2 regions of the Bacillus sp. CPT56D-587-MTF genome follow, and region 1 is predicted to be linked to the other one. Evidence: predicted binding sites of a transcription regulator. Region 1 holds the regulator's gene; the other holds the start of a gene.

Region 1 (12,528 bases):
GGATTTTTCAAGAGGAAAGAGTGAATGAAGTCTAATATTAATGTAAATGAAATGAAACTTTGAATGCTGCTTAGTTATAACATAGTCTTATTCAGGATTTCGTTAGTTAATTTTCTAAATTTAGGGAATAAATATAGTTTAGTACCTTGCAATAAATAATACTAAGTGGTATATTATGGATAAAACAGGTGCCGTGTATTGAACAGTACTAAGATAGGAAAGGAGGATGGCACTTGAACGTTCAGTTTAAAAAAGGTGTGCTTGAACTTTGTGTATTAGCACTTGTAAAACGTAAAGATAGTTACGGTTATGAACTTGTTCAGCAAATTTCTAATAAATTTTTAATATCGGAAGGGTCAGTATACCCTTTATTACGTCGTTTGACGAAAGAAGGGTATTTTCAAACGTATTTAAAGGAATCTACGGAAGGGCCACCTCGTAAATATTATCAATTAACAGAGCAAGGGGAGACGCAATTTCATTTGTTAGTAACAGAATGGCGTGATTTTGCGAAAGGGGTACAAGAAATTATTGAAGGGGTGGAATGGGATGAGTAAAGAAGGGTTTCTTAAAGAATTATCAAGTTATCTTAGAAAGTTACCAGAGGAAGAGAGGCAAGATATTTTATTGGATTATGAAGAGCACTTTCAGTTTGGACTAGAAGAGGGGAAAACTGAATCGGAAATAATACAGGGCCTTGGTTCTCCGAAAGTAATCGCGAAAGAATTACTTGCGATGTATCGCTTCGATGAAATGAAAAAAAATCCATCGACTTCAAATGTGACAAGAGCTGTTATGGCAGCGATTGGACTTAGTTTGTTTAATTTTATTATTGTGTTAGGCCCGTTAGTCGCAATTATTGCTTTTATATTTTCTTTTTGGATCGGTGGTATTGCTAGTGTAGTAACACCATTTTTCGTTATTGGAAAAGTATTTATGGGTACTTTTATATGGTTGGATCTTTTCGTTAGTATAACGTTTGTTGGGGTAGGTTTATTGTTATGTATTATCGCTTTTTATAGTACAAAGTGGTTTAAGAGATTGTGTGTACGATATGTAATATGGAACTTCAAAATGATAAAAGGAGAGTAAATGATGAAAAAACTATTTTTAATCGCTATCGCTTGTATCATTATTGGAGTAATAGGAATTTCCCAAACATATGAAAAAGCAGTACAAACTGCTGAAAAAGGCGATAAAGAAAATGTAATTAAAAACGAAACATTAAAAAATATAGAAGTTAAGTTAGATGCCGGGGATATTATTGTCCAAAAATCTCCTGACTCTGCTTTTTATGTAAAGCAGAGTCAGGAGATGTACGTAAACAAGAGATTCGTATCGCAGAAGATGGTGACACATTAAAAATTATTGGGGAAAGAGAAAAAGGTGCTTCATTTGATTTTTCTTTTTACGATTTTAGGTTTCAAACGTCTAAATTGACTCTCCTTGTGCCCGAACGCTCTTACCAAGATGTAAAAGTAAATTCATCTGCTGGACAAATCGAAATGAGTGATGTGAAAAGTGATAGCGTAAGTGTTAGAACACTTGCTGGAGAAGTAGAGTTGAAACAAGTAACGGCTAAGAATGTGGAGGGATCGACAAAAGCTGGTGAGGTGAACTTTAAGAAGGTATTAGGGAAAGTGACCGCAAAAACAACAAGTGGGGAAATAAATATTCAAGATCATGATTCTAAGTATAATCTAGAAGCAAGTTCAACTGCGGGAGATATAGATATTACTTTATCGGAAAAACCACAAGATGCGGTAATTACTGGGCAAAGTGCTGCTGGAGATGTAACAATTTTTAATGAAGAAAATAAAAATGTAACAATTGGAAATGGTAGTAAAAAGATTAGCGGTAAAACGGCTGCGGGAGATGTGACGATTGAAACTCGTTAATAAGAAATAGAATGCATGGAAATCTATCAAAATACAAAAAGAAGATAATTACCGTATATAAATAAGGTAATTATCTTCTTTTTGTTATTTTTAATGTAAATCACGATATACGCCAATTACTTTCCCGATAACTGACACTTGTTTTAAAATGATAGGTTCTAATGAAGAGTTTTCTGGTTGTAGACGGAAATGGTCTTTTTCTTTATAGAAACGTTTAACTGTTGCTTCGTTATCCTCTGTTAAAGCGACTACAATTTCACCATTATATGCAGACTGCTGTTGGCGAACAACAACTAAATCTCCATCGAAAATACCAGCTTCAATCATACTATCTCCAGAAATACGTAACATGAACACTTGGTCTGCTCCAGCAACAATACTAGCTGGAAGTGGGAAATGTTCTTCTACGCTTTCGACCGCTGTAATTGGTAAACCAGCAGTGACTTTTCCGACAATTGGAACTTGAATAACAGATTGTGTTTCCGTATCCATTCGGTCTTCACCTAAAATTTCAATGGCACGTGGTTTTGTTGGATCGCGTCGAATGTATCCTTTTTCTTCTAATCGTGATAAATGTCCGTGCACTGTAGAACTAGAAGCGAGGCCGACTGCTTGACCAATTTCACGTACGGAAGGTGGATATCCTTTTTCTTGTACTTTTAGCTTAATAAAGTCGAGAATGTCTTGCTGGCGTTTCGTTAACTTTTCCATGTTTTCTAACACCTCGTTTTCTTTCATTTTTCTTATTAATAAGTATAACATGTGAAAAAACATTCTACAAACATAAGTTCGAACAAATGGCGGATTTATGTTACACTATAGGGAAATAGTAGGGAGAAAGAGGGGTTCAAAATGAATGCAATTATTTATGCACGTGTGAGTACAACGAAAGAAGCGCAAGAAACATCATTATTACGTCAAAAAGATGAATTATTGCATTTAGCTGAGCGCTATCAAATGAATGTTACTAAGGTGATTGAAGAGCAGGCTAGTGGATATACAATTGAACGTGACGGTATATTAGAGGTGTTGGATACAATTCGAGACGAACAAATTGATGTGTTACTTATACAAGATGAAACGCGTCTTGGTAGAGGAAATGCGAAGATCGCGTTAATGCATTGTTTACATAAAGAAGGCATAAAAGTATATACGCATACACATAATGGTGAATTACAATTGTCGGATTCTGATTCAATGGTATTAGATATTATTGGTATTGTTGAAGAATATCAAAGAAAGATTCATAATTTGAAAATTAAACGAGGTATGCAACGTGCAGTAGAAAAAGGTTATCGTCCAGAAAAAAATTTAAAAAATCGTCATTTAAGTGTAGGAAGAGAGAAAAAAGAAGTGCCAATTGAGGAAATTGTACGTTTGCGAAAAAGTGAACTCACGTTTGAAGAAATTGCAGCAACATTACGTGGATTTGGTCATAATGTTTCAAAGGCGACTGTACATCGTAGATATGTAGAGTATACGAAGCAATTGCTTGATAAAGAAGAGTAACTATTGTATGATAATAATCAGTTTTGATTAGAAGGGGGATTCGAGATGATTAATCACGAACTCGTTGAACGCATTAACTTCTTAGCGAAAAAAGCAAAAGCTGAAGGTTTAACTGAAGAAGAGCAACGTGAGCGTCAATCGCTACGTGAACAATATTTAAAAGGATTTCGTCAAAATATGTTAAACGAACTTAAAGGTATTAAAGTTGTTAACGAAGAAGGTACAGATGTTACACCGACGAAATTAAAAGCTTTAAAAAAGCAAGATAATGCAAAATTAAATTAAAAGATGGGCGAAGCCCATCTTTTTTATATGTAAAAATCGTTATTTAATAACTTTCCAGTTGTTATTAACTGTTGCTTCTATCGTTTTATGTTCCAATATATAATTAGCGATAAGTTCAGACATATCTGTGGGTATATCTTTTACTACCGGTTTGTTTTGAAACATAAAGAAATTTCCCCCGCCACTTGCACGATAATTATTCATTACAACGTCATATTCTTCATTCATATTAAGAGGAGCACTGTTATGCTGTAAAGATTCTACTCTTTCACCAATTGGTTTTGAAATGTTTAATACGTATGAAATCCCTTCCCACATATCATAATTATAATGTTGTGGCTTTGGTTCTATGTAGGTAGGACTTACGGTGATGGATCCATCTGTTTTTAATGTGAAATAAGAAGCAGAGAGTTCAAGAGCATTTTTTATATCCGCTCCAGTTATTCTAATTACTTTTAATGTGTTTGGATAAATATAATTAGAAACGATGTCACGCATTGTTACATGTTCCGGGAAACCTGGAGATGTATTATGGAACAAACTTGTACAAGAAATTGATACATTAGCTATATCCATCTGTATTTTATTTATGAATTCGATAAAAGGATGATCATGCAAACGAGTTTGCATAGCATCTGAAATTTGCATATCCCCCTGAATGATTCCAATAGGTTGATCAAGCCACTTTTGTGTTTTCTCTTCGTAATCGGCTACCAATGAAAGTACATCTTGGTCAGCCTCAACTCCTTGTACAGATAATAATTCAGAAGAACTCTCTTTTTTAACCCATTTATGTTTTGTTTTTTCGAATGTTATTTTTACTTTTCCAACTGAGTTTCCATTACATCCGGTCTGTAAAATTGTTACACCGTTAGCCATTGTGTGAGCAATTTCCCGGTGTTGGTGACCTGTTAATAAAATATCTATGTCTTCAATTTCATGGCACATTGCATATCCTTGGTTTTCTCCTGTTAAAACTTCAGTCGGTACCCCGGTTTGTAAATCTCGTTCAACTCCCCCGTGATACGCTACGACTAGTAAATCTGGTTTCTCATGTTTGCGAATGTAAGAAACCCACTTTTTCGTTGTTTCTAATGCATCTTCAAATTGTAAGTCTTTAATGTGATGGGATTGTTCCCAATTGGTAATGTAGTGCGTTGTCACCCCTAAAATAGCGATTTTTATATTGGATTCAATCTGTTTGATTATATAAGGTTTTCCGAAATAAGGTTTCTTTATGTTTTTATCTAAAATGTTTGCTGATAGGTACGGGAAGTTCGCAGTAGTCACAGCGTTATTTAATATACCCATCCCGTAATTAAACTCATGATTGCCGATAATTGCAGCGTCATACTGTAAGTAATTCGCTAATAAGGACATTGGGTTTTTTTTGTTTTTTTCGTATGTAACATAATGATAAGTAAATGGTGTTCCTTGAATAAAGTCGCCATTATCAATTAAAAGAACGTTTGTATTTTGGGAACGTTCTTTTTTTATAAGAGTAGAAATTTTAGCTAAACCAAGTTCTGCTGGGGAGTTATCTTGGTAGTGAATAGGATAAACAGTGCCATGTATATCGCTTGTTAATAAGATGTTTAAAGTTACAGTTTGATTTTGTTCCAATATGACTCACCTTTTCTATTGTTATCTTCCAATTCATCATATCAAATATGTGAAGAGAATTTTAATGTGAGTGTATATAATGTGTAAAGATTCTGTAAATAATCAATTATTTGTAAAAATATGTGATATATTTCTTCATGTTTATGAAAGGTTATTTTATAACAATGAAAAATGGAGGCATTAATATGTTGAAAAAAGTTTTTGCAATGAGCACAACAGTTGTACTAGCAGCGGGATTATTAAGTGGCTGTGGAACGAAGGAATCAAGTGCAAGTAAAAATGAAGATACGAAAAAAGGGTATGTACCGAAGACTTTAAATGTTCAATTTGTTCCTTCTCAAAATGCAGATACGTTAGAGGCGAAGGCAAAACCGCTTGAGAAGCTATTAAGTGATAAGTTAAATATTCCAGTAAAAGTTAGTATTTCAACGAACTACAATACAATTGTAGAAGCGATGGCATCTAAACAAGTAGATGTAGGATTTTTACCGCCAACAGCGTACGTATTAGCACATGAAAAGAAGGCTGCAAATGTAATTTTACAAGCACAACGTTTTGGAGTAGAGGATGAAACAGGAGCTCCTACAAAAGATTTAGTAGATTATTATAAATCTGAGTTTGTTGTTAAAAAAGACTCTAATATAAATAGTGTAAAAGATTTAAAAGGTAAAAAGATTGGTTATCAAGACGTAACATCATCAGCAGGGTATGTATGGCCTGCAGCTGTTCTATTAAAAGAGGGAATTGATCCGTTAAAAGATGTGAAACCTGTTACATTAAAAGGTCACGATCAGTCGCTTATTGCTCTTTTAAATGGTGACGTAGATGCAGCTGTTGTATTCCAAGATGCTCGTAATATTGTAAAAAAAGATTATCCGAATATATTCGAGCAAACGAAAATAGTGAAATTTACGGAGAAAATTCCAAACGATACGATTTCGGTACGTTCTGATTTAGATGAAGAGTGGAGCAAGAAATTACAGGATGCTTTCATTGAAATTGGAAAAAATGAGGAAGGTCACAAAATCATTAAAGAAGTATATTCACATGAAGGATATGTTAAATCTGATGATAGTAAATTTGACATCGTTCGTGAATATGGGAAGAAAGTAAAAACGCAATAATACATATGGAAATGGCAGCTAGCTGAAAGGGAATGTTTTCAGTTAGTTTGCCGTTTTGAATACATAGAAGGTAGGTAAGATGTGTGATAGAATTTCGAAATGTCTCCAAAGTGTATCCAAATGGTACAAAAGGATTGAATAATATAAACTTGAAAATTCAAAAAGGTGAGTTTGTTATAATGGTAGGGCTGTCCGGAGCTGGAAAGTCTACACTTCTAAAATCGGTAAATCGTCTTCATGAGATTACAGAAGGCGAAATCATGATTGAATGTGAGTCTATTACTGCTGCAAAAGGAAAAGATTTACGACGTATGCGCCGGGATATTGGTATGATCTTTCAAAGTTTTAACCTTGTAAAGCGATCAACAGTATTGAAGAATGTATTAGCTGGCCGTGTTGGATATCATTCGACATTGTGTACAACGTTAGGTTTGTTTCCGAAAGAGGATGTGGAGCTCGCATTTCAAGCGTTAAAAAGAGTGAATATTTTAGAGTAACTACTCAGCTTCTTCAAATAAAAAAACAGGCCAAATACATGTTTCCGATTCGAAAACATGAAAAGAAAATACTCCAATCAGAGAAAGAATCTATGCCAAATAGAGAAATTCTCTTATGAAGTCGTGTTATTCCAAGGAACCGTTCTAGTTTCTATGACTTGGTTTATCGCTTGTAAGACCGATTGTTTTTGTTTTTTCATGGTACTCATAAAGCTTCGTATCTGACAAAAAGATTCTGCGCCTTTCTTACTTCGGAAAGTCCCAGACACTTTCTGTTTTACTTTCGTCATCCGAATATCCCGTTCTGCTTGATTGTTATCAAATGGAATGGCTGGATGTTCTAAAAACGCTAGAATTCTGTCAGAATACTTGACGAAGCGATTCCATAAATTTTGAGAAGGCGTCTGCTTTCCTTTCTTCTTTTGTTTCGTGGAAAGAATCTGTTGTTCTTTCAATATGGATTGATACATAATAAACAGATTCTTTTGCGTCGCTTTTGGCATGGTACCTTCGGATTGCTTTTTCATCGTCAACGCTTGCGTTAGAAATTTCTGCATCTGTTGTGCCCATTGTTCTCCAGTACTATCTATAATTCCTTGTAAATCTCGTAAGAGATGGGCATTACATAAAACGTGACGACAATCTGTATACGCATCATACGATTTCCAACCATCATGCATCGCAATTCCAGAAAAAGATGGCAAGATTTCTCCAGCATCCATTGCTTCTTTTCCACGTTTTTGATGAATATGTTGCAATGTCACCTCCGGTGTACTGGCAGTATGTAACCATTGTGTTTTGTTTTCTACACGCATACCAGTTTCATCAAAATGGACAACAGGAGACTGCAGAATCTTTTCCTTTACTTCTTTTATGAATGGCTGCAATTGAGAAGCGAAAGCCTGTGTATGATTTACCAGGGTTCCTTCGCTTATAGAATGTCCAAAACAATCCTGAAAGAATTCTTTTGTTCGCTTCAAAGAAATGCATTGATAATGCGTTAAATAGGGAATCAGTCTTTTTATATTTGGACCATATTGAACAGGACGAGATACTGTCGAAGGAAATTGGGCTTCTTGGATAGAATGGCAATGTGGGCATTCTTTCTGTTCTACTTTATGTTCTGTCACTTCGATCTGAATAGGTGGTAAGTCATACACTTGGCGAATGCGATACCCTTTTACAGGCTCGTGGTTCAAGGAAGTATGACAACAAGTACAATATGTAGGAGAATGTGTAATCGTATGATCTGGAGTCGCTGTCAAACCAAGAGTATGTCCCTTGTGGCCCAACTGGCCACCCGTTTGACGATGAGACGGTTTGCGCAAACTTTTTGTAACGGGCTTACCCAAACCATCTGTAGAAGGTGGCTTATGACTATTTTTGGAGTTTTTTTTTGAAGCATTTTCTAGTTCTTGTATACGTTTTTCTAACTTAGAAAATGTTTCTTCAAATAAAGAAATAACAGCTTCAGGTCCTTTTTTATATGTATCTCAAATAATTTTTCGATCGACCATAAGATTCACCTCCCCTGTTTGATATACTCAGTATTTACAAATGGGAGGCATATGAAACTAGTAAAATTTAAAAAAGACACCGAAAGGTGGCTGAGTAGTTACATTTTAGAAAAAGCATATGCACGTGCTGATGAATTATCAGGAGGACAACAACAACGTGTATCGATAGCTAGAGCATTGGCGCAAGAAGCAAAAATCATATTGGCAGATGAACCTGTTGCGTCGTTAGATCCGCTAACAACAAAGCAAGTATTAGATGATTTAAAGAAAATTAATGAAGATTTTGGAATTACAACAATTGTAAACTTACATTCTATTGCTTTAGCTAGGCAATATGCGACGCGTATTATTGGATTACATGCAGGCGAAATTGTTTTTGATGGTTTAGTAGAAGCAGCAACGGATGAAAAGTTTGCTGAAATTTATGGTGACGTAGCACAGAAAAGTGAATTGTTAGAGGTGGCAGCTAAATGAATGATGTGACGATATATTCGAAGTCGATACCGAAGCCGCCGAGTAAGTTAAAACATATGTTAACGTTTATTCTATTCATTTTACTGTTGTGGGGAAGTAGTATACAGGTCGACGCATCATTTTCAAAGCTAGTAGTTGGTTTTCCTAATATAATGGATTTGTTAAAAGAAATGGTGCCGCCAGATTGGAGTTATTTTCAAGTTATTACAACAGCAATGTTAGATACAATACGTATGGCGATTATTGGGACGACTTTAGGAGCGATTTTAGCTATTCCACTTGCACTGTTTGCGGCAAGTAATGTGTTTACTAGTACATTTTTATACAGTCCAGCTCGATTGATTTTAAATTTTATTCGAACGATACCAGATTTATTATTAGCGGCAATTTTCGTAGCTATTTTTGGAATAGGACCACTTCCGGGTATTTTAGCTCTTACTTTTTTCTCAATTGGGCTCGTGGCGAAATTGTTGTATGAATCAATTGAATCAATTGACCCTGGCCCACTAGAAGCGATGACAGCTGTAGGGGCTAATAAGGTGCAATGGATTGTTTATGGAGTCATTCCACAAGTAAAAGCACACTTTGTTTCCTATGTACTATATACATTTGAGGTGAATGTACGGGCAGCGGCTGTCCTAGGTTTAGTAGGAGCAGGTGGTATTGGACTATATTATGATCGTACACTTGGATTTTTACAATATCAACAAACTGCATCTATTATCATCTATACTCTTGTTGTTGTATTGGTAATTGATTATTGATTATGTAAGTACATTGTTGCGGGAGAAATTATAATGAGTAAAACGACGATAATCGTACCAAAACCGAAGAAACCGAGTGTGTATCGCTCGTTTATTTTTATAGCACTTACATTTGTTTATATATGGGCTTTTTCAGGAGTACCGCTAGAGGGAATAAAGGAAACGGCGGGAGAAATTACAAAAGCAATTATGACAGGGATATTGACTCCAGACTGGTCGTATGTATCTTTGCCAGATGGTGAAGATTTATTACATGGATTAATTGATACGTTGGCAATTGCGATATTAGGTACATTTATTTCTGCATTTTTATCTGTTCCGTTTGCTTTTTGGGCGGCAACGAATATGAGTAGTGGAAAATTAACTTCAGGATTTGGGAAATTTGTACTTAGTTTTGTTCGTACATTTCCTGAATTAGTTATGGCTCTTTTATTTATAAAAGCTGTTGGTCCAGGCTCTTTTGCAGGAGTATTAGCCTTAGGATTGCATTCTATTGGAATGTTAGGAAAACTATATTCAGAAGGAATTGAAAACATAGATAAAGGACCGACGGAAGCGTTACTAGCAACAGGAGCAAATCGTTTTCAAATACTTTGGTATGCGGTGTTACCGCAAGTGTTACCAGATTTTCTATCGTATACGTTATACAGATTTGAAATTAATGTACGATCCGCTGCGATTTTAGGAGTTATCGGAGCAGGAGGGATTGGTACACCTTTAATTTTTGCGCTGAGTTCACGGAATTGGTCTCGTGTTGGTATTATTTTATTAGGTATTATTTTAATGGTAATTATAATTGATTTGATTTCAAGCTCGATTCGGAAACGGATTGTTTAACTTATTTGAAAAGCATCGAAGTTAGATGCTTCTTTATGTTTTTAAAAACTTATTTAAAAAAGTAAGTATAGAAGAAATTTGTATAAATATACAGATAATTCCCTTTCTTTTTAAAATAAAAATAATGAAAAAGTATGTCATATTGAATGCCCATACATTCCCGGAAACATTGATTTTTTTATAAAAAATCAAAAAAATATCAACATATTTGTCGATACATGTTGTATAATCTTGCGTGGGAAGCTATCATATAAATGTATAAAACGTTTACTAATATAAGCGAAGGGAAGAATAGCATGTCACATTCAATCGAACAACTTTCTATCAACACGATTCGCACATTATCCATCGATGCGATTGAAAAAGCAAACTCTGGTCACCCAGGAATGCCAATGGGTGCAGCACCAATGGCTTATACATTATGGACTCAATTTATGAAACACAATCCAAATAACCCAACGTGGTTTAACCGTGATCGTTTCGTATTATCTGCAGGTCATGGTTCAATGTTATTATACAGCCTACTTCACCTATCTGGTTATGATGTAACAATGGATGACTTAAAGAACTTCCGTCAATGGGGAAGCAAAACTCCAGGACATCCTGAGTACGGTCATACAGCTGGTGTAGATGCAACGACTGGTCCACTTGGACAAGGTATTGCAACTGCTGTAGGTATGGCAATGGCTGAAAGACATTTAGCTGCTAAATATAACCGTGATGCGTATAATGTAGTAGATCATTATACATACGCTATTTGTGGTGATGGAGATTTAATGGAGGGCGTTTCTGCTGAAGCATCTTCATTAGCTGCTCATTTACAATTAGGTCGTCTTGTTGTGCTTTACGATTCAAACGATATTTCATTAGATGGCGATTTAAATCGTTCATTCTCTGAAAGTGTAGAAGATCGTTACAAAGCATACGGATGGCAAGTAATCCGTGTTGAGGATGGAAACGATATTGAAGCAATCGCGAAAGCAATTGAAGAAGCGAAAGCTGACGAAAAACGCCCAACGCTAATTGAAGTAAGAACGACAATTGGTTTCGGTTCTCCAAACAAATCAGGAAAATCAGCTTCACATGGTTCTCCACTTGGTGTAGAAGAAACAAAATTAACGAAAGAAGCATATGCTTGGACTGCTGAGCAAGACTTCCACGTAGCAGAAGAAGTATATGACAACTTCCGTAAAACAGTACAAGATGTTGGTGAAACTGCGCAAGCTGAGTGGAACACGATGCTAGGTGAATATGCACAAGCATACCCAGAATTAGCAAACGAATTCCAAGCAGCAATGAACGGTCAACTTCCAGAAGGTTGGGAGCAAAACTTACCAACTTATGAATTAGGATCAAAAGCAGCAACTCGTAATTCTTCTGGTGCTGTAATTAATGCAATTGCAGAGTCTGTACCATCATTCTTCGGTGGATCTGCTGACCTTGCTGGTTCTAACAAAACATACATGAATAACGAAAAAGACTTTACAAGAGATGATTACAGCGGTAAAAACATTTGGTACGGTGTACGTGAGTTCGCAATGGGTGCAGCAATGAACGGTATTGCACTACATGGTGGTTTAAAAACTTACGGTGGTACGTTCTTCGTATTCTCTGATTACTTACGTCCAGCAATTCGCCTTGCAGCATTAATGCAATTGCCAGTAACGTATGTATTTACACATGACAGTATCGCTGTTGGTGAAGATGGTCCAACACATGAACCAATCGAGCAATTAGCAGCGCTTCGTGCAATGCCAAACGTTTCTGTTATCCGTCCTGCTGATGGTAACGAATCTGTTGCAGCTTGGAGACTAGCTTTAGAATCTACAAACAAACCAACTGCTTTAGTATTAACTCGTCAAGACCTTCCAACATTAGAAGGTGCAAAAGATGATACGTATGAAAAAGTAGCAAAAGGTGCATATGTAGTTTCTGCAAGCAAGAAAGAAACGGCTGACGTAATCTTACTTGCAACTGGATCTGAAGTAAGCCTAGCTGTT
Region 2 (12,528 bases), 510 kb from region 1:
AGATCCAGCATCTCGTTCTTATGTGAAAGGAAAAGAAAAAGGCTGTGAACAAGTAGGGATTTACTCAGAGCTAATTGAACTTCCTGAAACAATTACTGAGGAACGTTTGCTTGCTGAAATCGATCGCTTAAATGGCGATGACCGTATTAATGGCATATTAGTGCAATTACCTTTACCAAAACATATTGAAGAAAAAGCTATCATTGAAAGAATTTCACCAGAAAAGGATGTAGACGGATTTCACCCAATCAGCGTGGGACGTATGATGACGGGACAAGATACATTCCTTCCATGTACACCGCATGGTATTGTAGAATTAGTAAAAGAAACAAATCTTGATATTTCTGGAAAACATGTAGTAGTAATTGGAAGAAGTAATATTGTCGGTAAACCAGTGGGGCAATTGTTTTTAAATGAAAATGCCACTGTCACATATTGTCATTCTAAGACGCAAAATATGAAAGAGTTATCGAAGTTAGCTGATATTTTAATCGTAGCTGTTGGACGACCTAAAATGATAACAGCGGATTATATTAAAGAAGGGGCGGTTGTAATTGACGTTGGTGTTAACCGTTTAGAAACAGGAAAACTTTGTGGTGATGTTGACTTTGACAACGTGTTAGATGTTGCGGGTTACATTACACCTGTGCCAAAGGGTGTTGGTCCAATGACAATCACAATGCTTCTTCATAATACTGTTGAATCTGCCAAACGTGCAGGTGTCGTTTGTAAATAATTTGAGTCGGCTATGAGGAGAGAGAAATGGAGAAGCAATATTTAACCGTTACAGCGTTAACACGCTATATAAAAACAAAAATAGAATATGATCCGCATTTGCAGTCTGTTTGGTTAAAAGGTGAAATTTCCAACTTTAAAAATCATAGCCGTGGCCACATGTATTTTACATTGAAAGATGAAAATGCAAGAATCGCAGCGGTTATGTTTGCGGGCCATAATCGTAATATTAAATTCAAACCTGAAAATGGGATGAAGGTACTCGTGAAAGGAAAAATCTCTGTTTACGAGGCGAGTGGTTCTTATCAAATTTATATTCAAGACATGCAGCCTGACGGAGTCGGAAATTTACATTTAGCGTACGAACAGTTAAAAGTTCGTTTAGAAGAGGAAGGACTTTTTTCTCAAGTTTATAAAAAAGCGATTCCTCCTTACGCTAAAACAATAGGTGTGATTACGTCGCCAACAGGAGCAGCGATTCGTGATATTATAACAACGATTAAACGTCGTTATCCAATTGGGACTGTTATTGTATTTCCGGTACTTGTACAAGGGGAGTCAGCGGCTCCCTCGATTGTACAAGCGATTCGTACAGCGAATGAAATGGGAGAGATAGATGTACTAATCGTTGGTCGTGGTGGAGGTTCTATTGAGGAATTATGGGCTTTCAATGAGGAAATGGTTGCAAGAGCAATCTTTAAGAGTGAAATTCCTATTATTTCGGCAGTAGGCCATGAAACAGATTTTACAATTGCAGATTTTGTTGCAGATTTACGCGCGCCAACACCAACCGCAGCAGCTGAGTTGGCAGCACCTAACATTATAGAGTTACAAGAAAAGGTATTACAAAGAACTCTGAGATTGCAAAGAGCAATGAGAGAGTTAGTACATAAAAAAGAAGAAAAACTACAAGTGTTGCAAAAATCGTATGCGTTCCGTTATCCAAGACAAGTATATGAGCAAAAGGAAGAGCAATTAGATAGAGCGCTAGAACAGCTTGTTTTAGCGAAAGAGCGCTATATTGATAAAAAGGTGAATCAGTTAAAGCAACTTTCATTTTATTTAGAGAAGCACCACCCATCTCAAAAAATTATGCAAACGAAGGTAGCTGTGGAAACGTTACAAAAGCAATTACAACGTGAAATGCAAACGTTACTTCAAACGAAAGAATTTGCCTTTGTAAGAGCTGCTCAAAAACTTGAAGCGTTAAGTCCGCTTAAAGTAATGATGAGAGGGTACGGGCTTGTATATGATGAAGAGAAGCAAGTGTTAAAAAGTGTGAAAGATGTAAGCCTTGGAGATGCTGTTTCAGTTCAATTACAAGATGGAATACTAGATTGTAGCGTATCAGGCATAGAGGAGCGTGAATTGAATAATGGAAAATAAATTAAGCTTTGAAGAGGCAATTTCGCAACTTGAGCATCTTGTTTCTAAGCTAGAACAAGGTGACGTACCTTTAGAAGAAGCGATTTCTTATTTTAAAGAAGGTATGGAATTATCTAAGCTTTGTGATGAGAAGTTGAAGAATGTACAAGAACAAATGGCAGTTATTCTTGGGGAAGATGGAGAGCTTGAACCGTTTACTGCTTTAGGAGATGAAGCATAGTGACGATTGCTTTTGATACTTTTTTGAAAGAAAGTAAAACTTTCGTAGAAGAAAAACTTGTAAGCTATGCAAATGGATTACAATGTCCAAATGTACTTCGTGAAGCGATGGCATATTCTTTGGAAGCGGGTGGAAAACGTCTCCGCCCGTTACTTTTGTTTGCAACATTACAAGCGTTTGGGAAAGAAAGAAATCTTGGAGTAGGTGCAGCTTGTGCTCTTGAAATGATTCATACATATTCGTTAGTTCATGATGATTTACCTTGTATGGATGATGATGATTTAAGAAGAGGAAAGCCCACAAATCACAAAGTATTTGGTGAAGCGATGGCAGTTTTAGCAGGAGATGGCTTATTGACATACGCTTTTCAAGTTATTATGGCATATGAGCAAAAAGAAATTTCTGCTGAAAAAAAAATAAGACTTGTACTTGAACTCGCAAAAGCAGCAGGACCAGAAGGAATGGTTGGCGGACAAGTGGCAGATATGGAAGCGGAAGGGAAACGCCTTACGATTGATGAATTGGAGTACATCCATAAACATAAGACCGGAAAACTACTTGAATTTGCTGTACTTGCGGGTGCGATACTTTCTGATGCGACAGAAGAGCAAGAAGAAAAGTTGCTTACGTTTGCCAAATATATCGGTCTAGCTTTCCAAATTCGAGATGATATTTTAGATGTCGAAGGAACTGAAGAAGAGATTGGAAAACCGATTGGTAGTGATCTTTCTAATGAAAAGAGCACATATACGACGTTGTTTACTGTAGATAGAGCAAAGGATATTTTAGAAGAAACAATTGCAGAAGCAAAAGGTGCGATTAGCTCCTTGCAATTACAAGATGAATATTTACTATCTATTTGCGATTTGATTGCAAAACGTAATAACTAATATAACAGCGTTTTCATTTGTTGAGTCATTCATCATTTTATGATATAAATGTAGGAAAAGGTTTTTCTTTTCTTGTTATTGGCAAAAATATATGTAGATTACATTGCCGTTATCACTTCGTGTTAGCGGCTATTTTTTTCATCGCCTAAAGAAATATGGTTTATAATAGGATTAAGGCGCAATAGACTGGTTAATAGCGGGACAAGACGAAAAATAGAAAAGAGAATTTCTTGTTTTGTGTAAATGTTTTTTATAATATTTGACATGTTGACAGATTATGAAATGAAAGTGAGTGATCCATGTGGATCTAACGCAAATTCAAAACCCTAGTTTTTTGAAAGATATGTCTATCAGTGAACTAGAGGGATTGAGTGAGGATATTCGTAAGTTTTTAATTGAAGAGCTCTCTCAAACAGGTGGACATATTGCACCTAATTTAGGTGTAGTAGAACTCACAATTGCTCTGCACAAATTATTTGATAGCCCGCAAGATAAATTTTTATGGGATGTAGGACATCAATCCTATGTACATAAAATTTTAACTGGACGTGCGAAAGAGTTTGGCACATTAAGGCAATATCAAGGTCTATGTGGTTTCCCGAAACGTTGTGAGAGTGAGCACGATGTATGGGAAACTGGTCATAGCTCGACTTCGTTATCGGCTGCAATGGGAATGGCTCTGGCACGTGATTTAAAGAAAACGAAAGAATATGTTATACCAATTATTGGAGATGGTGCTTTAACAGGCGGAATGGCTTTAGAGGCATTGAACCATATTGGACATGAAAAAACAGACATGATTGTTATTTTGAATGATAATGAAATGTCAATTGCACCAAACGTTGGTGCGCTTCATAATGTGCTCGGTCGTTTACGTACCGCAGGAAAATATCACTGGGTAAAAGATGAATTAGAGTATATATTAAAGAAAATTCCAGCAGTTGGCGGGAAAGTGGCTGCGACAGCAGAGAAAATAAAAGATAGTCTTAAATATTTACTAGTATCTGGTGTCTTTTTCGAAGAGTTAGGCTTTACATATTTAGGTCCAGTCGATGGGCATGATTATGAAAAGTTATTCGAAACGTTGCAATATGCAAAGAAAACAAAAGGCCCAGTACTCGTTCACGTTATTACAAAAAAAGGAAAAGGTTATAAACCGGCTGAGAGTGACGTTATTGGAACTTGGCATGGAACAGGACCTTATAAAATTGAATCAGGTGACTTCGTTAAGCCGAAAGAAGTTGCACCAGCATGGAGTGCTGTCGTTAGTGAAACAGTACTTAAGCTAGCGAGAGCAGATGAGCGTATCGTAGCAATTACACCTGCAATGCCTGTTGGATCAAAACTTGAGAAATTCCAAAAAGAATTCCCAGATCGTATGATTGATGTAGGTATTGCAGAACAGCATGCTACAACAATGGCAGCAGGTATGGCAACGCAAGGAATGAAACCATTCTTAGCGATTTATTCAACATTTTTACAAAGAGCATATGACCAAGTTGTTCATGATATATGCCGCCAAAATTTAAATGTTTTCATCGGAATAGATCGTTCGGGATTAGTAGGAGCAGATGGTGAAACGCATCAAGGCGTATTGGATATCTCATTCTTACGTCACTTGCCGAATATGGTGCTTATGATGCCGAAAGATGAAAATGAAGGTCAACATTTAGTTTATACGGCGATGCAATATGAAGATGGACCAATCGCATTGCGTTATGCGCGCGGTAATGGACTTGGCGTTCATATGGATGAAGAATTAAAGGCGATTCCAATCGGTACGTGGGAGACGTTAAAAGAGGGTACACAAGCAGCTATTTTAACGTTTGGTACGACAATACCAATGGCAATGGAAGCAGCTGAGCGTCTTGAAAAAGCTGGGGTTTCAGTGAAAGTAGTGAATGCTCGCTTTATTAAACCAATGGATGAAGCATATTTACATGATCTTCTAGGAAAGAATATACCGATTTTAACGATTGAAGAAGCTTGTTTAATCGGTGGTTTTGGAACAGGAGTAGTTGAATTTGCATCTGAAAATGGTTACCATAGTGCATTAGTTGAACGAATGGGTATTCCAGATCGCTTCATAGAGCACGGAAGTGTAACAAAATTATTAGAAGAAATTGGTTTAACGACAGATGCTGTTGTAGACCGTATTCATACAATGATTCCATCAAAACAAAAAAGGGCGTAACAAATGAGCGTAAAAAAAGAAAGAGTAGATGTACTATTAGTAGAGCGAGGACTTATAGAAACGCGGGAGAAAGCAAAGCGCGCCATTATGGCCGGACTCGTATATGCAAATGAGATGAGACTTGATAAGCCAGGAGAGAAAATCTCGCAAGATACTGAGATTACGGTGAAGGGACAAGTTATGCCGTATGTAAGTCGTGGTGGTTATAAACTTGAAAAGGCATTAGAGACATTTCATCTTGATTTACAAGATAAAGTTATGATAGATATTGGTTCATCAACTGGTGGCTTTACAGATTGCGCGCTTCAAAATGGAGCGAAATTATCTTATGCATTAGATGTAGGATACAATCAACTAGCGTGGAAATTACGTCAAGATGAGCGTGTTGTTGTAATGGAACGAACAAACTTCCGTTACGTGACACCAGCAGACTTAGAACGTGGTTTACCTCAATTTGCAAGTATTGATGTTTCATTTATATCATTAAAGCTTATACTGCCAGTTTTAAAAACAATGCTTATGCCTAACGGAGATGTAGCAGCGTTAATTAAACCGCAGTTTGAAGCTGGAAGAGAGCAAGTTGGGAAAAAAGGTATCGTTCGTGATAGAAAAGTACATGAAGCTGTTGTAGAAATGATTGTCGAGTTTGCTTTAAAAGAAGGCTATGATGTGGAAGGTTTAACATTCTCACCAATTACGGGTGGGGATGGTAATATTGAATTTTTAATTCATCTGAAATGGCATGGTGAACGTGAGAATGGCGAAAATCATTCTCCGATTTCTATAGAGCAAGTTGTTACAGAAGCGCATGAAGTTCTAAAACAAAAAGGGAAAGGGGAATAACATATGTTGTTCCTCTTTTTGCTGTAATTGTATAATGATTGTAAAAACAATTGTGTACAAGAAACGAATTATAAGTTAACATAAATAAGTGAAGTATACCAATGTTTAAACTATGGTAAGAGATAGTGTGAGGTGCAAATGTATGAATAAAGGTCAGCGCCATATTAAAATCAGGGAAATTATTGCAAACAAAGAAATTGAAACACAAGATGAATTAGTTGATATTTTACGTAATGAGGGATTTAATGTAACGCAAGCAACAGTATCGCGCGATATTAAAGAACTGCACTTAGTGAAGGTGCCATTACATGATGGGCGCTATAAATATAGCTTGCCAGCAGATCAACGATTTAACCCGTTACAAAAATTAAAACGAAATCTAGTGGATTCATTTGTAAAATTAGACACGGCAGGACATATGCTTGTGCTAAAAACATTGCCTGGTAACGCTCATTCACTTGGAGCACTTATTGATCATTTAGAGTGGGATGAGATCATCGGAACCATCTGTGGTGATGATACTTGCTTAATTATTTGCCGTACACCTGACGATACAGGTGTTGTCTCTGATCGTTTCTTAAATATGTTGTAACAAAAAATCTTGTTTGCTTTCCATCGTAAAGTGGAAAGTGAACAAGATATTTTTATTGGTTAAAAATATGAATTTTCAATTGTAATATAATATTTTGTTTGCATAAAGTTAGAAAATAGATGGATTGACCCGTAAAACAAATGTTTGGTACAATGAAGCGGGTTAGAAGAGTATATACATACAAATATATAGCATGATTATTTGAATGAAGAACTGAGAAAATCCTTTAGTAAGGGATTATTTTATAACGAGGTGAATGGGGCATTGTTATCGGAATTATCGATTAGAAACTTTGCTATTATTGAAGCATTAAATATTTCTTTTCAAAAAGGTTTAACGGTTTTAAGCGGTGAAACAGGGGCCGGAAAATCGATTATTATTGATGCAATTAGTTTACTTGTAGGTGGCCGTGGGTCAGCAGAATTTGTTCGATATGGAACAGAGAAGGCTGAGATTGAAGGGCTATTTTATGTTGAAGATGAGAAGCATCCATGTATTGAAAAGGCAGAAGAGTTAGATATAGAAATAGAAGATGGCATGATTATTTTAAAGCGTGATATTGCTGCGAACGGGAAGAGTGTATGTCGTGTAAATGGGAAGCTTGTTACACTTAGCATATTAAAAGAAATTGGGAAAACACTTGTTGATATTCATGGACAGCACGAAACGCAAGATTTAATGAATGAAGAACGACATCTGTTTATGCTTGATCACTTTGATGGGGATCGAATCGTTAAACAATTAGACATATATCAAAACGTATACGCTGACTATGAAAAATTAAAAAAACAATTGAAATCGTTAAGTGAAAATGAGCAACAAATGGCACATCGCTTAGATTTAATTCAATTTCAGCATGAAGAAATTCGCAAGGCGGATTTAAAGATGGATGAAGAAAATGAATTAACTGAGGAACGATTGCAAATTTCTAATTTTGAAAAGATTTATAAAGCGTTAGGTGATGCATATCGTTCGTTAAGTGCCGACGGACAAGGGTTAGATAATGTAAGAAGTGCAATGGGGCAAATGGAAAGTATTACACATTTAGATGAAGTGTATCAGGAGAATCATGATTCAATTGCAAATAGCTATTACTTATTAGAAGAGGTTGCCTATCAACTGAGAGAAAAGCTCGATATGATGGAATATGATCCAAATCGTTTAGATGAAATCGAAACACGTTTGAATGAAATTCGTATGCTAAAGAGAAAATATGGAAATACTGTAGAAGAGATTTTAGCGTATGCTGATAAAATTGAACAGGAAATTTTTACGATTGAAAATAAAGACGTTCATATTGAAACGACGAAGAAACAGTTGAAGGAATTAGAAAGTGTTATTCTGAAAGAAGCAACGTTGTTAAGTAATATGCGTCATGAGCTTGCAGAACACCTTACAAATGCAATTCATCAGGAATTAAAAGAATTATATATGGAAAAAACGAAATTTGAAGTGAGAATTATGAAGAGAGAAGGAAATGTAGAAGAGCCCCTTGTGGAAGGTGCGCCGGTAAGACTTACGGCGGATGGTTACGATCATGTGGAATTTTATATTTCAACGAACCCAGGAGAGCCGCTAAAACCACTTTCAAAGGTTGCATCTGGCGGAGAGTTATCTCGTATCATTTTAGCTTTAAAAAGCATTTTTTCTAAGCATCAAGGGGTTGCATCTGTTATTTTTGATGAAGTGGATACGGGTGTAAGTGGCCGGGTCGCACAGGCTATTGCGGAAAAAATTTATCGAGTATCAGTAAACTCGCAAGTACTTTGTATTACGCACTTACCTCAAGTAGCTTCAATGGCCGATTCACATTTATTTATTCGAAAACAAGTAGCGAATGATCGGACAATTACATCGGTTACTGTTTTAACTATGGAGGATAAAGTAACAGAAATAGCTCGAATGATTTCTGGTGTGGAAATCACAGATTTAACGACAGAGCATGCGAAAGAATTACTTACGCAAGCGCATCATTTTAAACAGACAGCAGAGGCTATCCAGTAATGGATAGCTTTTTTTCTCAAATGACGATTTCTTAATTCTTCCGGTTATAAATAAAGCACTGCAAGGAGAGATTAAAAAGTGAAGCCAAGAGGCTGAATGTGGGGTAGGAGCGAGGAGAGTGAACAAGTTGAAATTAGAAAAATTTCGAAAAATAATAGGTCTTTGTCTCCTTGTTTCTTTAGTTTTTATTGGATGTTTTAAACCGCTTCGAACGTTTATTTCATCACCGAAACAACTTGTTGTTTTTGAAGGACAACAATCAGAAATATCATCATTACCAGTTTTCAAAGCTTCATCCACAAATCGTCATGTATTTACAGTGAGTTCGAATGAACAAAAACAAGGACTTATGGTAAATTCTCATCAAAATGGTGAAGCTGATATGGTATTTCAGCTTGCTGGTTTTCCAGTAAAAAAAGTAAATGTGAAAGTGTTAAAAGATTTTAAAGTGATTCCAGGTGGACAATCAATTGGTGTGAAATTAAATACAAAAGGTGTACTTGTTGTAGGCCATCATTTAATTCAAACTGAAAAAGGTAAAATATCTCCTGGTGAAACAGCAGGTGTACAAATTGGAGATATGATTACTGAAATTAATGGTAAAACAATTGAAAGAATGAGTGATGTAGCACCGTTTATTCATAATAGTGGAGAAACAGGTGAACCGCTTAATCTTGTATTGTTAAGAGATGGAAAATATATTCGTACGAAGCTAACTCCACAAAAAGACAACGGTGAATCGTCTTATCGAATTGGCTTGTATATCCGTGATTCGGCAGCTGGAATTGGAACGATGACATTTGTTCATCCAGATTCTATGAAATATGGGGCACTTGGTCATGTTATTTCTGATAATGATACGAAAAAGCCGATTCAAGTCGAAGATGGACAAATTATGCGCTCGACAGTTACATCAATTGAAAGAGGTAGTCATGGGAATCCAGGGGAGAAATTAGCGAGATTCTCACCAGACCGTGAAGTGATTGGCAATATTACAATTAATAGTCCATATGGTATTTTTGGAAAATTAAATACGAATATGAAAAACGGTATAATGGATAAAGCAATGCCTATCGCATTATCTCATCAAGTAAAAGAAGGACCGGCAAAAATATTAACAGTTATTGATCAAGATAAAGTAGAAGCGTTTGATATTGAAGTCGTTAGTACAGTGCAGCAAAAATTCCCAGCCACAAAGGGTATGGTAATAAAAGTAACAGATAAACGTCTATTAGCGAAAACGGGCGGTATCGTACAAGGAATGAGCGGAAGTCCAATTGTACAAAATGGAAAAGTAATTGGTGCTGTTACACATGTATTTGTAAATGATCCAACATCAGGATATGGTGTTCATATTGAATGGATGTTACATCAAGCTGGAATTAATATTTATGATCAAGAGAAAAAAGCGAGCTAATATATATTATTAGCTCGCTTTTTCTGTTGAAAAATTCGTTGAAATTTTGTAAAAGCTCCGCAAGAGGTGTTTTTTGTTGTAAAATAAAAGGAAAGGGTTGAACGTTTCGTTGTATTTCTATGATGGAATGTGTTGCGAAAGGGAATAAATGAACGATAAACATATTTTTTTGTGATTTTATCGGAAAGTAAGAAACTTTAAAAGGGAATTTTCACACAATTGTCGAACAATTCATGTAGCCTAGAAGGATACACATGTCGGAGAATCGATTCGGTAAGGGAGGAAAAGCTGTGGAGAAAATTAAAGTATGTCTTGTGGATGATAATAAAGAACTAGTATCAATGTTAGAGAGCTATGTAGCCGCTCAAGATGATATGGAAGTAATCGGTACTGCTTATAATGGTCAAGAGTGTTTAAACTTATTAACAGATAAGCAACCTGATGTACTCGTTTTAGACATTATTATGCCACACTTAGATGGTTTAGCTGTATTGGAGAAAATGCGACATATTGAAAGGTTAAAACAGCCTAGCGTAATTATGTTGACAGCATTTGGCCAAGAAGATGTGACGAAAAAAGCAGTTGACTTAGGTGCCTCATATTTCATATTAAAACCATTTGATATGGAGAATTTAACGAGTCATATTCGTCAAGTGAGTGGTAAAGCAAACGCTATGATTAAACGTCCACTACCATCATTCCGATCAGCAACAACAGTAGATGGAAAACCGAAAAACTTAGATGCGAGTATTACGAGTATCATTCATGAAATTGGTGTACCCGCTCATATTAAAGGATATATGTATTTACGAGAAGCAATCTCCATGGTATACAACGATATCGAATTATTAGGATCGATTACGAAAGTATTGTATCCAGATATCGCAAAGAAATATAATACAACAGCAAGCCGTGTGGAGCGCGCAATTCGTCACGCGATTGAAGTAGCTTGGAGCCGTGGGAATATTGATTCTATTTCGTCCTTATTCGGTTATACAGTATCCATGTCAAAAGCAAAACCTACGAACTCTGAGTTTATCGCAATGGTTGCGGATAAGCTGAGACTTGAACATAAAGCTAGCTGAGAGTAGAAGTAGCAATGGGTTTTCGTTTTAGTAAAACCGATGTATGCTGGAACGCTATGCTCGATGTTAATTTTAAAGCCAATAAACTTTTTAATGAAAGACCAATGAATGTTATAATTCGTTGGTCTTTTTATTTTGTTGAGAAAAAGAGATTATTTGATATCATGGGAAATAAAACCTATTTTTAGTAATATTACATGTAAGTGAGTTTTTTATAAGGCAATAAAATAGATATAGATAGGGAGAAGGGGAATGGAAAATAAAATTTCAACTTGGCTAGGAATAGTAGCAGCTATGGGAGTTCTTGCTATTGCAGTTACATTTGGAATGTTAGAACTTGCAGATAATCCAGTAGATAAAGAAGTGAGCGCTCAAATAGATAAAAAAGAAGACCAAACAATAGTAGGTAGAGAGGTGGATGGGGTCTTTGTTGATGTGTATGTTACTGAAAATTCTACTGAAAGCGAAGTCATTACAGCGATGCATCGCATGACTCATCAAAAAGTGGTGGCAGAACGAAAATCGGGCTCTATCCCAATGATTCAAAGTAATGCTGAAAAATTAAAAGAAATTATAAATAAGAGTAGCTTTACGAAGAAAAATGAACTTTTAGCAATTGCTGATAGATGGGCGGAAAAAGATTTTAGTAAAATTTTAGAAGATCACAATTATTTCTCGGATGCTCAAGAAGATAGCGTTTGTAAAGTAACTAGAGCAATGGATGCGTTAGAAGAGCAACATTATATTTTAACTACATTCGGGGAGGAAAAAGCGAAAGAACTATACGAATCAGGGGATGCTCCGCACGTTCAATAAAAAATAATATAAAGGACTTCTCTAGTTTTTTTATTATCGTGTTTTAAGGACGTAATGGGACTTATAAATAAATGGTCTGCTTTCTTTATGACGTGTAACAAAAAAGAAAAGATGTGATTCATTATTAAATGATGAAGGAACGGCTAAATCACATCGTAGTACATCTGTTAAAGGATTTTAGTAGGAAAGGCATCCGTGATATAATAGAAAATAATAAAAAGTCCTGCAAAACAGGACTGTATTATTCTTCGTCTTTATTTTGTTTTTCTAATTCAACTAGCTTTTGAATTAAAATGTGCTGCGGCATATGCATGAGTTGTTCAAGTGGAACACCTAGTGCTTTTGA

Evidence for each region. The regulator LexA, encoded in region 1, represses DNA repair genes until DNA is damaged. The targets are predictions, from matches to a motif close to CGAACATATGTTCG.
Region 2: recN (DNA repair protein RecN) is a predicted target of LexA. The motif match lies at 6,994-7,007, and genes of this name have one in related genera.

The regions. Positions count from the first base shown of each region.
Region 1 is NZ_JBYTEF010000001.1:3,287,297-3,299,824, reverse strand. It holds gene AC3WVZ_RS16980 (PadR family transcriptional regulator) at 234-557, shown strand; gene AC3WVZ_RS16975 (DUF1700 domain-containing protein) at 550-1,092, shown strand; partial or broken gene AC3WVZ_RS16970 (DUF4097 family beta strand repeat-containing protein) at 1,093-1,898, shown strand; gene lexA (transcriptional repressor LexA) at 1,989-2,609, opposite strand; gene AC3WVZ_RS16960 (YneB family resolvase-like protein) at 2,751-3,407, shown strand; gene AC3WVZ_RS16955 (DUF896 domain-containing protein) at 3,453-3,692, shown strand; gene AC3WVZ_RS16950 (bifunctional metallophosphatase/5'-nucleotidase) at 3,732-5,315, opposite strand; gene AC3WVZ_RS16945 (phosphate/phosphite/phosphonate ABC transporter substrate-binding protein) at 5,501-6,439, shown strand; partial or broken gene AC3WVZ_RS16940 (ATP-binding cassette domain-containing protein) at 6,523-6,933, shown strand; gene tnpC (IS66 family transposase) at 7,050-8,399, opposite strand; gene AC3WVZ_RS16930 (ATP-binding cassette domain-containing protein) at 8,505-8,927, shown strand; gene phnE (phosphonate ABC transporter, permease protein PhnE) at 8,924-9,691, shown strand; gene phnE (phosphonate ABC transporter, permease protein PhnE) at 9,725-10,528, shown strand; gene tkt (transketolase) at 10,825-12,528, shown strand, end outside.
Region 2 is NZ_JBYTEF010000001.1:3,795,816-3,808,343, reverse strand. It holds gene folD (bifunctional methylenetetrahydrofolate dehydrogenase/methenyltetrahydrofolate cyclohydrolase FolD) at 1-736, shown strand, start outside; gene xseA (exodeoxyribonuclease VII large subunit) at 763-2,121, shown strand; gene xseB (exodeoxyribonuclease VII small subunit) at 2,111-2,341, shown strand; gene ispA ((2E,6E)-farnesyl diphosphate synthase) at 2,341-3,231, shown strand; gene dxs (1-deoxy-D-xylulose-5-phosphate synthase) at 3,533-5,425, shown strand; gene AC3WVZ_RS19500 (TlyA family rRNA (cytidine-2'-O)-methyltransferase) at 5,429-6,268, shown strand; gene argR (arginine repressor ArgR) at 6,411-6,860, shown strand; gene recN (DNA repair protein RecN) at 7,125-8,864, shown strand; gene spoIVB (SpoIVB peptidase) at 8,983-10,281, shown strand; gene spo0A (sporulation transcription factor Spo0A) at 10,572-11,366, shown strand; gene AC3WVZ_RS19475 (PRK06770 family protein) at 11,619-12,182, shown strand; gene AC3WVZ_RS19470 (YycC family protein) at 12,424-12,528, opposite strand, start outside.